Regions from separate parts of the Undibacterium sp. Ji50W genome, predicted to be linked through region 2. Evidence: predicted binding sites of a transcription regulator. Region 2 holds the regulator's gene; each other region holds the start of a gene.
The links. The regulator FliA, encoded in region 2, starts transcription of late flagellar genes. The targets are predictions, from matches to a motif close to CTAAAGTTTNNNNNNNNNNNGCCGNTA.
Positions count from the first base shown of each region.

Region 1: ACO0K9_RS01815 (flagellin) is a predicted target of FliA. The motif match lies at 2,613-2,639, and genes of this name have one in related genera.
Region 3: ACO0K9_RS26155 (flagellar protein FlaG) is a predicted target of FliA. The motif match lies at 2,286-2,312, and genes of this name have one in related genera.

Region 1 is NZ_JBMPOX010000001.1:362,089-367,031, forward strand. Features, by position in the region: gene fliD (flagellar filament capping protein FliD) at 1-352, opposite strand, end outside; gene ACO0K9_RS01810 (flagellar protein FlaG) at 470-853, opposite strand; gene ACO0K9_RS01815 (flagellin) at 954-2,441, opposite strand; gene ACO0K9_RS01820 (tetratricopeptide repeat protein) at 2,881-4,943, shown strand, end outside.
Region 2 is NZ_JBMPOX010000001.1:61,612-66,554, reverse strand. Features, by position in the region: gene flgA (flagellar basal body P-ring formation chaperone FlgA) at 1-408, shown strand, start outside; gene flgM (flagellar biosynthesis anti-sigma factor FlgM) at 551-859, shown strand; gene ACO0K9_RS00330 (flagella synthesis protein FlgN) at 862-1,353, shown strand; gene motD (flagellar motor protein MotD) at 1,498-2,334, opposite strand; gene ACO0K9_RS00320 (flagellar motor protein) at 2,368-3,108, opposite strand; gene ACO0K9_RS00315 (RNA polymerase sigma factor FliA) at 3,090-3,821, opposite strand; gene ACO0K9_RS00310 (MinD/ParA family ATP-binding protein) at 3,826-4,668, opposite strand; gene flhF (flagellar biosynthesis protein FlhF) at 4,661-4,943, opposite strand, start outside.
Region 3 is NZ_JBMPOX010000030.1:12,547-17,489, forward strand. Features, by position in the region: gene ACO0K9_RS26140 (quinone oxidoreductase family protein) at 1-504, opposite strand, end outside; gene ACO0K9_RS26145 (LysR family transcriptional regulator) at 624-1,505, shown strand; gene ACO0K9_RS26150 (isochorismatase family protein) at 1,614-2,159, shown strand; gene ACO0K9_RS26155 (flagellar protein FlaG) at 2,369-2,746, shown strand; gene ACO0K9_RS26160 (hypothetical protein) at 2,762-3,721, shown strand; gene ACO0K9_RS26165 (pyridoxal phosphate-dependent decarboxylase family protein) at 3,920-4,943, shown strand, end outside.

The DNA.
Region 1 (4,943 bases), 300 kb from region 2:
CCGTAGAGCTGACCTGGCCTGCGCTGGAAATGGTTTGTGCCTGTGCCAGCTTGGTCACATTGACGTTATAGCTGCCTTGGGTGGAAACACTGGTGGTGGTGGCTGACAGGATAGTGCTGTCGCCAGCAGATGCAGTCAGTGACTGAAAGGTGCCCAGATTGCTGAGGCCGGTAACATTTGACTGAAAAACACTGAGTGCGCTGTTCAGCGTGCCATACGCAGACAGCTTGGCCTGAAAACTGGCTTCTTTTGTTGCCAATGTGGTCAGGGGCTGACTCTCGACCGTCATTAACTTTGAAATCAGACCGTTGACGTCCAGATTGGCGCCTAAGCCTGTTGATTGTATGCCCACGTTATTCCCCCTTGTCAGACCGTACTGTACTAAATTATCGGCTAAGGCAAACTAGACTTTAGAGGGGAATTTACGTGCCAATTTAAAATTTAGGTGTAAGACTGAATAAATAAATGATTAAGCTTGCTGTTTGATTAAGAGACCTTGCAGTTTATCTAGCGAACGCGATATTTCAAGGGCTTCTTCGGAAGGAATCTGACGCAATACCTCTTTAGTCTGCTGGTCAATTACCTTTACGACTACTTTATTACTATGTTCCTCAACACTGAATTCTAGAGACTGTGACAGAGATTGGATAGTTTTATTGATATCGTCGACTGCCTTGGTCACTTTATCGATGCTTGGCGGTGACGATGCAGATGATGCAGCTTTGACGGCATCGATGGTTTGCGTTGAAGCAGCCGCTGACTTGTGTACCGATGCACTGGCGTCAGTTCCTGCTGGTCTGTCCGTGATCAGTTGTCCAGATTGAGAAGTGCTCCCTATCGATCGGATGTCCATGATCTTTTCCTTCAAGAAAAATACCCCTGGTCAAAATGTTGACCAGGGGGACATGCTTTATGCTTTAAGTATAGACCTAATTTACATAAGCCTACTGCTATTAGCCACGCAACAGGGCCAGAACGCCGTTTGGCAAACCGTTAGCCTGAGCCAAAATCGCTGTACCAGCTTGTTGCAAGACCTGACCGCGTGTCAGAGCCGCTGTTTCCTGGGCGAAGTCTGCATCACGGATACGGCTGCGGGATGCTGTCAAGTTTTCAGAGTTAGTCTGCAAACTTTCAATCGCGGAAGAGAAGCGGTTTTGATACGCACCCAGAGAAGCGCGGGAGCTATTGATCGATTGTAACGCCGCATCAATGGTCGACAACGCGGCGGTGGCCCCGGCAGCGGTACCCAGATTCAGTGAAGAGACACCCGCACCGACCGTGACCGAAGCAGAAGTGAAACCACCAGTCAGGTTGGCAGCTGTCAGACCAGTACCAGTACCGTTTGCCAGGGTGATACCGGCAGAGCTGGTGGAAGTCAGGGACAGTGTCGAGGTGCTGACGTCAGTTGCGCCAGTTGCCGATACAGTAATACCTGTGTTGGCAGCAGCGGCAGCAGCGTTGGTGCTGGCTGTAATAGTGATGTTACGGCCATCAGCGGCAGCCAGTGCAACTGCACCAGTTGCTGTATTGAAGGTAGCAGTAACGCCAGTTTGTGTGCTGATCGCATTTACAGCAGCTGCTACCTGTGCACCACGTTGTGCGCCGGAAGTCGAAGCATTCAAGGCACCCAGATTCACGCCGTTAATAGTGACGTCGCCGGAGGCAATCGCTGTTGCGGATGTGCTGGCTGTACCGGCAATGGTTGTCGAACCTACAGTTGCAGTTACGCCTGTGCTGCCGCTGATCGCATTGATTGCTGCTGCTTTTGCAATGCCGCTGCCTGTGGAGTTGGAGAAAGATACACCGTCAGCTGCAGATGCGCCAACCTGGAAGCCGTTGATGGACAGGTCACCGGCAGCCAGGGCTGTCGTGGTAACTGAACCGGCACCGGCTACTGTGGTAGCGTAGCTGGAAGATGCACCCACACCCAGGGCGCTAGATTTTGCGCTGGTGATGGAGGCGATACTGATTTGATCGTTTGATGTACCGTTGGCACCAACTTGGAAAGTTTGTGCAGAGAAGCTACCGTCGAGCAGGTTCACGCCGTTGAAGTTGGTGCTGCTGGCAACGCGGTTAATTTCAGAAATCAACTGACCTGCTTCGTTGTTCAGAGCGGCACGATCAGAAACGCTGTTGGAGCCGTTGGCAGATTGCACGGCCAGGTCACGGATACGTTGCAAGTTGGCACCGATCTGTTGTAAAGCGCCCTCAGCGGTTTGCGCCAGAGAGATACCGTCGTTCGCATTACGTGCAGCTTGGTTCAAGCCGCCGATTTGAGAAGACAGACGTTCGGAAATTGCCAGACCAGCAGCGTCATCTTTCGCGCTATTAATACGCAGACCGGAAGACAGACGTTGCAGGGAAGTGTTCAGCGCAGATTGCGATGTAGTCAAGTTGCGTTGTGCATTCAGCGATGCAATATTGGTATTAATGACAGCCATGGTAATTCTCCCTAAGTTATTCAAATTGGCGTAGTAGCCTGAAACTTTGGTCTTTCGTGCTGACTATTGGACCGCCGTTGTAAAGGGTATCGGTAGAGACTAAAAAAGTTTTAGCGTGTTTCTGAAAATAAATGTTATTTTTTTCGCTCAAGTTTTAAAGATGTTTCCGCTTGTCGGCGCTTTTTTTAAATACTTTAGGGCTAAATTTGATTTAGTTTTAGGGCCTTATTTAACATATGGAAACGAATTCATTAGCTATACAATAAGCCTGAGCTAGTAGTTTCTGGTATTTTCCTGTTTAAAAAGGCAGCGCGCAGGCAAGGCAGCCTTTATTGCAGCGCAAAAATGCCGGGAAATGAGCAGAAATGCAAAATCAGCTTAGCTGATCAACATATCGGCTATTTATTGAATAATAATTACACCTTATCAGGGCGCAGGCATGAGCAAATCCAGTTTTGATGCACGAAAGGCAATGCGCGAAGTTAACAAGCACTTTGATGCAGGTGCTTTGCCCGAGGCCAAACAGGTTTGCCTGAATATCATCAGGCATTTCCCCCGTCATCCGGATGCGCTGTATGCCCTGGCCAGGATATGCGGTGACCTGAACCAGTGCGACGAAGGCGTCCAGTACCTGAAACTGGCATTCGACGTGATGCCACATTTTCCGGATAACCGGAAAATCGCTTTCGGTATCTTTAATAAATACCTGCTCAGTAAACAATATGTGCAACTGGAAGAGATCAGTTTGTGGCTGTCCAAATACCTGCCGCGTGACGGCATAGTCTGGGATTACCTGGGTGTAGCCCGTATCGAGCAGGCTAAATTTCCCGAAGCACTCATAGTATTGACCAAGGCGCTGGAGCTGTTGCCGACCAATCCGCACATCCTGGTGAATATGGGTAATGTCCTGATTTCCCTGGAACGCTGTGCCGATGCCATCGTCTATCTGGAAAAAGCCCTGGCGATACAGCCGACCATGGTGGTCGGCCTGAATAACCTGGGTAATGCCATGCGCTTTATTGGCAGGACTGAAGAAGCCATAGAAAATATATCCAGGGCCATACAGATCGACCCAAGTCTGCCTTACCTGTTTAATAATCTGGGACTGGCCTACCGTGAACACGGCATGTACAGCTTCGCCATTGTGCAATACCGGCATGCCCTGGAGCTGCAACCGGATCTGTTGCAGGTTTATCCTAACCTGATTGATGCCTTGCGCCAGAATGGCCAGGTACAGGAATCGATAGAATGCGGTCAGCATGCATTGACACTGACCCAGGATATTCCTGAAATCTGGGCGGCCTATGGTGACACCCTGCGGGAAGCCAACCACCTGGATGCAGCCATCGAAGCTTATATCAAGGCCTTGTCGTTCAGGGAAGACGGACAGTCTTCTTTCAATCGCAAGATCTACACCAATTTATTGTTTTGCCTGAATTACCACCCGGACCTGACGCCAGAGGTGATTTATAACGCCTACCATGAATTTGACTTGCGCTTTGCCGCACCGCTGAAAGCCCAGTGGAAGAAGTTTGAGAATGCGCGCATCCCTGGCAAGCGCCTGAAGGTGGGTTATGTGACCCAGGCTTTCTATAATCATGTGTGTAAATATTTCTTGTTGCCGCTGCTGGAAGGGCATGACAAGGAACAGGTGGAGGTCTACGCCTATGCCAATCCCCCATTTGAAGACGATGTCACTGCCTATTATAAAAAACAGATCGACCATTGGGTGTCAACGCGTGACATGACCGATGATGTGCTGGCTGACAGAATACGGGCGGACGGCATCGATATCCTGGTCGACGTTGCCGGCCATACCAATGGTAACCGCCTGCCGGTATTTGCCCGCAAGCCCGCACCGGTGTCCCTGCATTGGCTGGAATATGGCTATACCACCGGTCTGAGTGCCATCGATTATTACCTGACCGACAAACCGACCATCACCGACAATTGCGCGCATCTGTTTGCCGAAAAAGTCTGGTGCCTGGATGGGCCTGCTTATGTATACAGGCCGGATACCAGAAGGGCAGAACTGGGCCCGCCACCATTTGAATCAACCGGGGTGATTACCTTTGGCAGTCTGTCACGTTCGACACGTATCAACCACAGGGTGGTGCGGGTGTGGGCAACCATACTTGATGCCATGCCAAATTCACAACTGATCATCAATAGCGGCGATTTCAAGGATCCCCAGGTGCAGGATGAAATGGCATCGCGCTTCATGCGCTATGGCATCGACCGATCGAGGCTGCTGATTGGCTTCAGTACACCTTCGTGGGAAGTGCTCAAGCATATTGATATCGGCCTGGATTGCTTCCCGCATAATTCCGGGACGACTTTGCTGGAATCTCTGTATATGGGGATTCCTTTCATCTCTCTGACGGACCGGCCATCGGTAGGGCGTATCGGTGCCAGTATCCTGACAGCGGCAGGGCATGAAGAGTGGATTGCCAGTACGGAAGACGAATACGCCCAGAAAGCAATCATCCTGGCGCATGATCT
Region 2 (4,943 bases):
ATCTATTTGCAAGCCAATGTGCAAGTGACGGCTGATTATTATGTGACTGCCAATGCCATTTCCCATGGGCAAGTCATTACCATGGCCGATCTGAGCAAATTACGCGGCGATATTTCAAAATTGCCGGCCGGTGTCGTCACCAGCCCTGAACAGGCTGTCGGCAAAAGCATGCAGATGTCACTGGCTTCCGGCAGCATATTGCGGGCAGATGTCCTGAAGAGCCCGGCAGTAGTACAGCAAGGGCAATCGGTACGGGTAATCAGCACTGGCCCTGGCTTTCAGGTGGCTACCGATGGGGTAGCGCTGAACAATGCTTCGGATGGACAAGTTGCCAAAGCGAAAACAAGTTCGGGACAGACCATTAGCGGCATCGCCAAAAATGGTGGCATCATAGAAATAGTTTACTAGCAAAAAAACAAGCAAAAAGAATGCCTGAAAGAAACATTATTAAGATGGTGCAATATTTTTTTGAGGTAAGGTTAAAGTTTAAAATTACACAGCCGATAAACTGGATGTAGATGTTTGTAATTCCCACACTGAGGGTATCGCTGTGAAAATTGATGACGCACTTAACAAGACCTCAGGGCTTCCCGTAAGCCCGCAGCAGGCACGCACGGAAAAACCGGCAGATAACACGCCGGCACCTGTTGCGAATTCGTCGAAGGTGCAAATTTCGACCCTGTCCACGCAATTGCAGGCTCTGCAAAGCACACAGGCAAGCAATGCTGTATTCGAGACGAAGAAGGTGGAAGAGATCAAGCTGGCCATTTCTGAGGGACGCTTTCAAGTGAACTCGGAAAAAGTCGCTGATGGGCTTCTGGAAACAGTCAAAGACTTACTTAACGCAAGAAAACGCTAGCCATGAGCCCAACAAGTTCCGGACATACCGCAATTGAACAATGCCTGAAGGAAGAAGTCGTCACCATGTCTTCCCTGGCTGAATTGCTGAAAAAAGAGCAGTCCGCACTTGTTGATAGCGATGTCAGCTTACTCAACGATTACACCCAAAGCAAAGGGCAACTGGTAGGCAAGATGTCCGAGCTGGAAAAAAAGCGCAATGCGTTTCTGACACAACTTGGTTACCGGGCAGACCTGGATGGCATGAAGGCGTATTTGCAGCAAGCTGGCCGTGCCGATGATGCAGGTACACACTGGGATCAGCTTCTGCAACTGTCGATGCAGGCAAAAGAAGACAACAAGACCAATGGTCTGTTAATTAATCGCCGCCTGGCACAAAGCCAGGCCATGTTAAGCGTATTACAACAGGGAAACCAGAACGCTTCCCCCATGTATGGCCCGAATGGCCAGTCCACGATCAGGGGCACATCAGGCAAGGGCTATATCGCCACCTGATACGGCCGACAGATGCTTCCCATAAAAAAAACAGACCCTCGGGTCTGTTTTTGTTTTAGCGTGCCAAACACAATGCAGTCTCGCATCAAAATCTCACATCTGAGTCCAGCATCAAAGTCTAGCATCACCGTTCGCATCACAATTTTATCGCAGAGGCGTCGTCACAGCAGCCGGCACCGATACCGGCGCTGGTACAGCCACAGAAGCTGGCGCCGCTGGCGAGATGGGCACATCCACTACCGGCTCTGGTAATACCGCCAGTATGGTCACCGATACCCGGCGGTTCCTGGCCCGGCCCTCGGTCGTGTCATTGTCACTGACCGGCAATTTCGCCCCCTGCCCTACGGCTGTCACCCTGATTTCATCGACACCGTTTTCAGTCAGCAACCTGGCCACCGTGCTGGCGCGTACCGCCGACAATTCCCAGTTGGAAGGAAAAATCGGGTTCTTGATGGGGATATTATCGGTATGCCCCTCGACCTGTATGGCATGGGTATCGGCCTTGAGGACGCCTGCAATCGCTTTCAAGGCCTGCACCGAATCTATATTCAGGCGTGCCTCGCCTGGTGCAAACAACAGGCTGGCATTGATTTCTATGGTGATGCCGCGACTGGTCTGACTGACCCTGACCTTGCCTTCCCGCACCAGCGGTTCCAGCACTGTCATGATATCCTTGGCCATGGTCGTCATTTGCGCCTTTTCTTTACGCAAGGCTTCATTTGCGCGGCTGTTTTTTACCAGAGGCAGCGGGTCAAGCTTGACAATGGGTTCATTCGGCCTATCCACGGTCTTGGGATTCACCATGACCTTGCCAAAAGCCCCGGTCAGCGAATTCGACAAGACCCGGTATTTGCCCTCATTCAGAGAGGAAATCGCATACATCACCACAAAGAACGCAAACAACAGGGTAATAAAATCGGCGTAAGAAACCAGCCAGCGATCGTGGTTCTCGGGTTCTTCGTGGTATTTTCTTCTGGCCATAGGGTTCTTTAAGGCATCACAGCAGGCAAGCCATCAATTTCTATGATTGGTTAATCGCTCTTCCACCACGCGTGGGCTGTCGCCCAGGGCAATACTGTAAAAAATATCAGACAACATTTCCCGCCGCGTGACTTCCCTGTTGATGATCTCTTTGAGCTTGTAACTGACCGGCAAAAACAACAGATTGGCCATGCCCACGCCATAAATCGTTGCCACAAAGGCCACCGCAATGCCGCCGCCCAGCTTGGATGGGTCAGTCAGGTTTTCCATCACATGTATCAAGCCCAGCACCGCACCCAGAATACCGATGGTGGGCGAATAACCGCCCGCCGCTTCCCAGATCTTGGCAGCCTGGCGCTGTTCCATCTCATACAGCGAAATATCAACATCCAGGATATCCTTGAGCCGGATCGGGTCGATGCCATCGATCACCAGGCGCAACCCCTTGCTGATGAAGGGATCGATTGACGCATTCATATAGCGTTCCAGGCTGAGAAAGCCCTCTCTCCTGGCGACCACACTCCAGACCAGGGCTTCTTCAACATTCTTTTTGCTGTTGTCCGGCGGCTCTGACACCACCCAGCGCAACATGCGTACGCCCCGCATAAAGGCCTTGATGCGGCTTTGCATCAGCACCGCACCGATAGTACCCACCACTACGATGACAAAAGCGGCTGGCTGCACCAGGGAAGAAAGACGGCCACCTTCCAGCAACTGACCAGAAACGATGCCGACAACTATCAGTAAAAGTCCGACTATGCTAGCCCAGTCCACGCCTTCTCCCTTAAGTACGCCCTGAGCCTGGCTACCGCCTGACTATGCAATTGCGACACCCGTGATTCGGAAACACCCATCACGGCCCCGATTTCCTTCAAGTTCAATTCTTGCTCATAATACAAGCCCATCAGCAATTTTTCACGTTCGGGCAAGCTGTCAATCGCCCCGATCACGGCATCACGGAAATCATCATTCAACAAATCCTGCAGGGGATCGCCCGACAGGTCAGAACAATAATGATCGAGGAAATGCTCTTTGGTGTCGGCGTCATGAAAGTCTTCGTAATACACCAGTTGATGGCCGCCACTATCGGTCAGCATGTCCTGGTATTCCTCCAGCGACAGCTTGAGTGACTTGGCGACCTCGGTTTCCAGAGGTGGCCTGCCCAGCTTTTGCTGCAGGGTATTCATGGCATTTTCTATCTTGCGCATGTTCTGGCGTACGCCGCGCGGCAACCAGTCGCTGCTGCGTAACTCATCCAGCATGGCGCCACGTATGCGCTGCACAGCATAGGTTTCAAACTGGGCACCATGCGTGTCTTCATAGCGGTTAACTGCATCCAGCAAACCTATCATGCCCGCCTGCACAAGATCATCCACCTCCACACTGGGAGGCAGACGCGCCTTCAACTGGTAAGCAAGGCGCTTGACCAGTGGGGCGTGCTCCCGGAGGAGGAAGTTTTTATCTGACTTTCCGCTAGCGGTGTACATGTGATTATATTCCGAGACCGACACCCAGCTCAGGGACTCCCTCTAAACATAATGTCGAACGCGCAGTCGTCGCCAATTGTTCCGCCAGCCGGGAAAAAGCCAGCGAAGCACGCGCTTTTGGAAAAGCATCAATCACGGAGCGTCCCAAATGCGCAGCCTTTCTTACATGTTCATCTTCCGGCACATGGCCGACATAGTGCAAAGGCACAGCCAGATAACGGCTGGCAGCCTGCGCCATATTTGTGTAAATCAATCTCGCCTCATTTTCTGATGCGCCGGATACCAGAATACCGTAACCGCGCCTTCCTACCCTGTTGCTGACCCGCTTGATCAGTCCGTATGCGGCCTTGATCATATGCGGATCGGCAGAAACCTGTATCACCAATTCACTGTCATCCAGTGATGCCAGCGCAAATGCGTCATTCGCATTGATGTCGCCATCGACCATCACCAGGTCTGCCTGGTTTGCCACGACATCAAACACTTTGGTCAGTTGCCGTGCACTTTCTGGCGGCAAAGCCGACGACAACGACGCCTGCCTGGTCAGCATCGTCACCGACAAGCCAGCAGCCACCATTTTGATCGCTTCCTTCATTGTACGCTGTTGTCTCGCTACATCCAACAAGGTACGATCATTGCTTGCATTCAGCCAAGCACCCACGCTATTGTCCGAGGCCCGCGCATCGATCATCAATACCTCACTACCCTGCTTTGCCAGCGATACACCCAGATTAACCAACATGCCACTTTTTTCATCTTCCTTCAAGGCCGACAGGAAAGTGAACACCCTGGGTTTGGGGCTGGCCAGCATGCGGCGCAAGCCTTCTGCCTGATCAAAACTAGCCAAGGGACACCTCCCTGGACACAGCAGCACGCGCACCATTCCCGGCACCCATGGTGCCAGCCATCAGCAAAGGCAATTCTTCATACAGCAGGCGGAAGGCGGCTGTCTCGCGTTTCAGTTTAAAGGCACGGTCTATCAGGTACAGCTTATTGGCGATATGCAGATCTTCTGGCACCCGCTGGCCGCTGGCAACGTAATACACCATGAGTTTCTGACGTATCGCAATATCCAGCGCACCACCTATGGTGGCAGCTTCGTCCAGCTTGGTGAAAATACAA
Region 3 (4,943 bases), on a different contig from region 2:
GGTCGATACCGTCGTCAGTACGGTGGCACCCTTGTGTTTCAATAGCTGGATCAGCAGCAGGCCAACGCCACCCGCACCGGCATGCACCAGCGCGCGGTCGCCGGCCTTGATCTGGTAGCTGGTTTCAGCCAGGTATTGCACGGTGACACCCTGCATGATGACGGCGGCTGCTTGCGGGTTGCTGATGTCATCTGGCAGTCGCACCAGCTTCCAGGTCGGGATGCTCAGATATTCGGCATACGAACCGGGCTGCGACAACCAGGCCACCCGGGTGCCAGCGGGCAAGTGGGCATTGCCTTCGGCCACGACACCCGCCCCTTCGGTACCAGGGATGGCAGGCAGGACCGCAGGGTTTTGCCCGTTGCGCTGATACACATCGGCATAGTTGATACCGGCAATGTCGACGCGCACCAGCACTTCTCCTTCTTTTGGGGTTGGCGTGGGCAGGTCGGTGAGTTGTAAAACTTCCGGGCTGCCTTGGGTCAGTATTTGTATGGCTTTCATTTCTATTCTTTCTGTGTACTGTATAAGTTGGGGGAGCGTTGTTGCACACAGCTTAGACAAAGTAGGCTTTAAATAAAATTACTGAAAAATTCGCCTGGACTGTGCATAATTGCACCATGATGAATTGGGACGATTTACGGTTTTTCCTGGCGCTGGTCGATAGCGGTACGCTGACCGGGGCCGCCCGTCGCCTGCAGGTGGAACACACCACCGTGGCACGCCGCATCGATGCACTGGAAGCGGCATTGGGCTTGCGCCTGTTTGACAGGCTGGTGCGTGGCTGGCAATTGACGGTGGAAGGGCAGCACCTGGTGCCGCATGCGCGGGAAGTGGAAGAGCGCTGGTTTTCGTTCGAACGAAAAGCCCTGAGCGCCGGGCAAATGGAAGGCGTGGTGCGCATTTCTGCCGCCCCCACCCTGACATCGTTTGTGCTGGCCCCCAACCTGAAAAACCTGCACGCCGCCTTGCCCGGTCTGGAACTGGAATTGTTTGCCGAAAAACACGAAGTCAGCCTGGGCCGGCGCGAAGCCGATATTGCCCTGCGCATGTCACGCCCGCAAGCGGCGGGCCTGGTGATCAAGGCAGTGGCTACCGTCCAGTATGGCCTGTATGCCAGCAAAAGCTATTTGAAAGGGCGCAAGCGCAGCGACTGGCAGTTTGCCGCCTATGAAAAAAATTCTGGTACGCCACATCATCAGTGGCTGGAAAACATGCTCGATGCTGATCCATCCAGGGTGTTGTTGCGCAGCAATGATCAACTGGTATTGCGTCAGGTGGCGGCGGCCGGCATGGGGGTCACGGTATTGCCGCATTACCTGGCTAAAGGGCTGGGTAGCCGTAGCAGCGACTTGCAAAGAATAGATGACCCGCTTTGCCCCTTGCAGCGCAAGCTGTGGCTGGTCATGCATGACGATGTGCGCCGTTCTGTGCGGGTGAGGGCGGTGGCTGACCAGTTGATCAGCTTGTTGGCCAGTAAAGCCGTACAGGATGTGCTAGCCTGATAGTATGCCCGCCTGATGATGTGCAAGTGCTGCAAGACAGACCTTGCACTGCACCATATTGGGGCTAACGCGGTATCATGTGGCTTTGGACAGGCAAGCAACAGCACAATGAACACCTTACTCATTATCGATATGCAGAACTCATGGGTGAATGGCACCACGCCCCGCTATGATATAGAGGGAGTGGTCGCCCGCATCCAGCATGCGATTGAAGTCACGCGCCAGCATGGCGGGCAAATCATTTACATCCGTCATGCCAATGATGATGCAATGATAGGCTCTGACGGCTGGGAAGTGATACCCGAGCTGCCGTTTACGCCGGGTGATGTGTTCGTCGATAAAACCGCCTGCGATTCCTTTGCCGATACCGGCCTGCTGACCCACCTGAAAATCACCGGTGCCCATACCCTGATGGTGTGTGGCCTGGCGACTGAATTGTGCATCGATACCACCATACGCTCTGCCGTATCGCTTGGTTTTGACGTGATCGCCCTGTCCGACGCCCATACCACCGGCGACCGCCCCCACATGAAGGCCGAAAAAGTCATCGAGCACCATAACTGGATATGGGAAAACCTGTCCACCCCGGCCAACAGCCGCCTGATGGTGCGGACCGTGGCGGAGGTGTTTGGGCCACGACCCATATTTTTTTGATATTGCTGCATAGTAATAAATAATCAGCACGCCCTGACTAATTCATGGCTTTTTGATGGTTTTTGTCAATTTCTTCAGTCGTTCTTCAGCGCAAAACCCCCTGCAGTCCGTTTTTTGAATAAAAAATTAAACTTTTAAGTACAACTACCGTTAATGATGTTAACGCAGTAATCCGTTTTGATTTTTTACCATTACAGTCGGGGAATGATATGAATATCAGTCAGATAACAGGTGGGGGCGCTAGCATCTCTGCTGCTGAGCCTCGGCAGGATGTTAAAAGTGCACCAAAAATCGCGCCTGCAGGGCAGGATTTAAGCGCTGGCACCGTTGCATCTACGCAAGATGCAAAGCAAGACACGGCAATCAGCAGTGCTGAGCTGAAGCGGTCTGTGGATAAAATCAACCGTTTTATCGATTCCAGCAATAGCGTGAATTTAAATCTGGACAGTGGTTCTGGCAAAGTGGTGGTACAGATCGTTGATCGTGAAACCAATACCGTGATCCAGCAGATTCCTTCTGCCCAGGCTTTGTCCATCGCCAAGGATCTGGGGGCCAAAACAGGTTTGTTGCTCGACGCCCAGGCTTGAGAGGGTTGATGCGTGATGTTGACGTCTGACCCGGGTTTTTGGCGCGACCAACTGGGCCGTCCGGTTCTTGAAAGACTGGGTGTGGCACCTGCCGAGGTGCTAGCCTATGTCGCCTCTGTAAATGCCAGCCAGCAGGCTGGCCAACAGCATGTCCCCTCCCAGCTAGCATCACCTGAAGCCGTCGTGCTTGCCGCCGATTTTTTGGTGGATGTGCAAGATGCCATGGCAGAAATGCCGCCATCCCTGTTAACCCTATTGGCCCGCCCCTTGCTGGGTGTGTATTTTGCGCGTGGCCTGGGTTCATCTGCCCTGACCGATGTGGTCATGACGCCAGATGGCCAGCAACTTGGCATGGTGTGCCTGATGGATGCCGATGCGTTTTTGCATCGTGCTGCCAATGAGTGGGCAAGCTGGAAAGAAAACACCCCCTTCCTGCCGCAAGACCAGTACCGCATTGATGTCGTCATCGAAACGCCGGACAAGGATACGCGCAAAAATGCCATCCAGTTTTTATTGCTGCACGAATTTGGCCATGTCCTCACGGCCAACAGCGAATACCTGCCTGACTGGTGGATAGGTTCCAAACGTTTCAAATCGACCGAAGAATACAGCTACCTGTCGCTGTCATGGCAAATCGCCATGAGTGGCGATGTCATTCCCTTGCTGCGGGAAGATTTCCCACAACGCAAACACCTGCACTTTTACACTGGCGAACAATTGCCGGGTGAACTGATACCCGAGATTTATCAATCCCTGCAAAAGACCGGTTTCCCCACCTTGTATGCCGCCACCAATGTCTATGACGATTTTGCCGATGGCTTCGCCAGCTATGTGCACCAGGTCATGCTGCAACGCCCGTTTGAAATCAGCATCAGGCAAGGCGAACAGCGCATCATGCAATTAGGTGATTACTGGTCCGGCCCCAAGGCAAAGGCCAAGGCCAGCGTTTTTGCCGGGATGTTTGCCGGCGCATAATCTGCATGCATCCAAATGTGCATCTCTCTGCATACTCTCTGCATAAAATATTGCCGTTCGGCTACTGTAATCCATTCAAATTTCATCCAATTTAGTTAGCTGCATCAATAAAGCTGCAAAAACGCCTGTATTCGCTGCTTTAATCGTCCTAAGCTCATAGATAATTAGCGCATATGGATATGACGATCGGGAATGGGTATGGCAGCATCGGACAATGAATCACTGGACCCCAGCGACTGGCAGGCATTGCGGTCGCAAGGGCATCGCATGCTCGACGACATTCTTGACTATGCCGAACACCTGCGCGAGCGCCCGGTCTGGCAACCCATACCGGATGAGGTGCGGGCGCAGTTCAGGCAAACCCTGCCGACTGGCCCCAGTGATTTATCGGCAGTACATCAACAATTCATGGCGCATATCCTGCCGTATTCGGTAGGTAACAGCCATCCGGGTTTCATGGGGTGGGTGCATGGTGGTGGCAACCCGGTCGGCACGCTGGCAGAAATGCTGGCGGCGGGCCTGAATGCTAATCTGGGCGGGCGCGACCACATGCCCATCGAAGTCGAAAAACAAGTCACCCGCTGGGTCACTGCCCTGTTTGATTTTCCTGACACGGCCAGTGGCCTGTTCGTCACCGGCACATCCATGGCCAATTTTATTGCCGTGCTGGTGGCCAGGGCGCGGGCACTGGGTAAGCAGGTACGGCTGCAAGGCGTGGCTGGCTGCGCGCCCAGGCTGGTGGCATACACGTCTGCCGGTGCCCATGCCTGCATTGCGCAAGCCATGGACATGGCCGGTTTGGGGACGGATGCCTTGCGCGTTATCCCCATGAATGCACAGTTTGAAATGGACACGGCCTTGTTGCAGGCCGCCATACAGGCGGACCGCGCCAGCGGGCTGACCCCGTTCTTTATTGCCGGCACCGCCGGTTCAGTCGATGTCGGCGCGATTGATGACCTGGCTACGCTGGCAAACATCGCCGCGCAAGAGCAGTTATGGTTTCATATCGATGGTGCCTTTGGTGCGCTGGCCATGCTGTCACCAGCGCTGGCACCGCGCCTGCAAGGCATACAGCGGGCTGATTCCATTGCCTTTGATTTTCATAAATGGTTGCAGGTACCGTATGACGCCGGGTTTATCCTGGTGCGTGACAGCAAAGCCCATTACGACACCTTTGCCACGCCTGCCAGTTACCTGCGGCGCGAAGCCAGGGGCCTGGCTG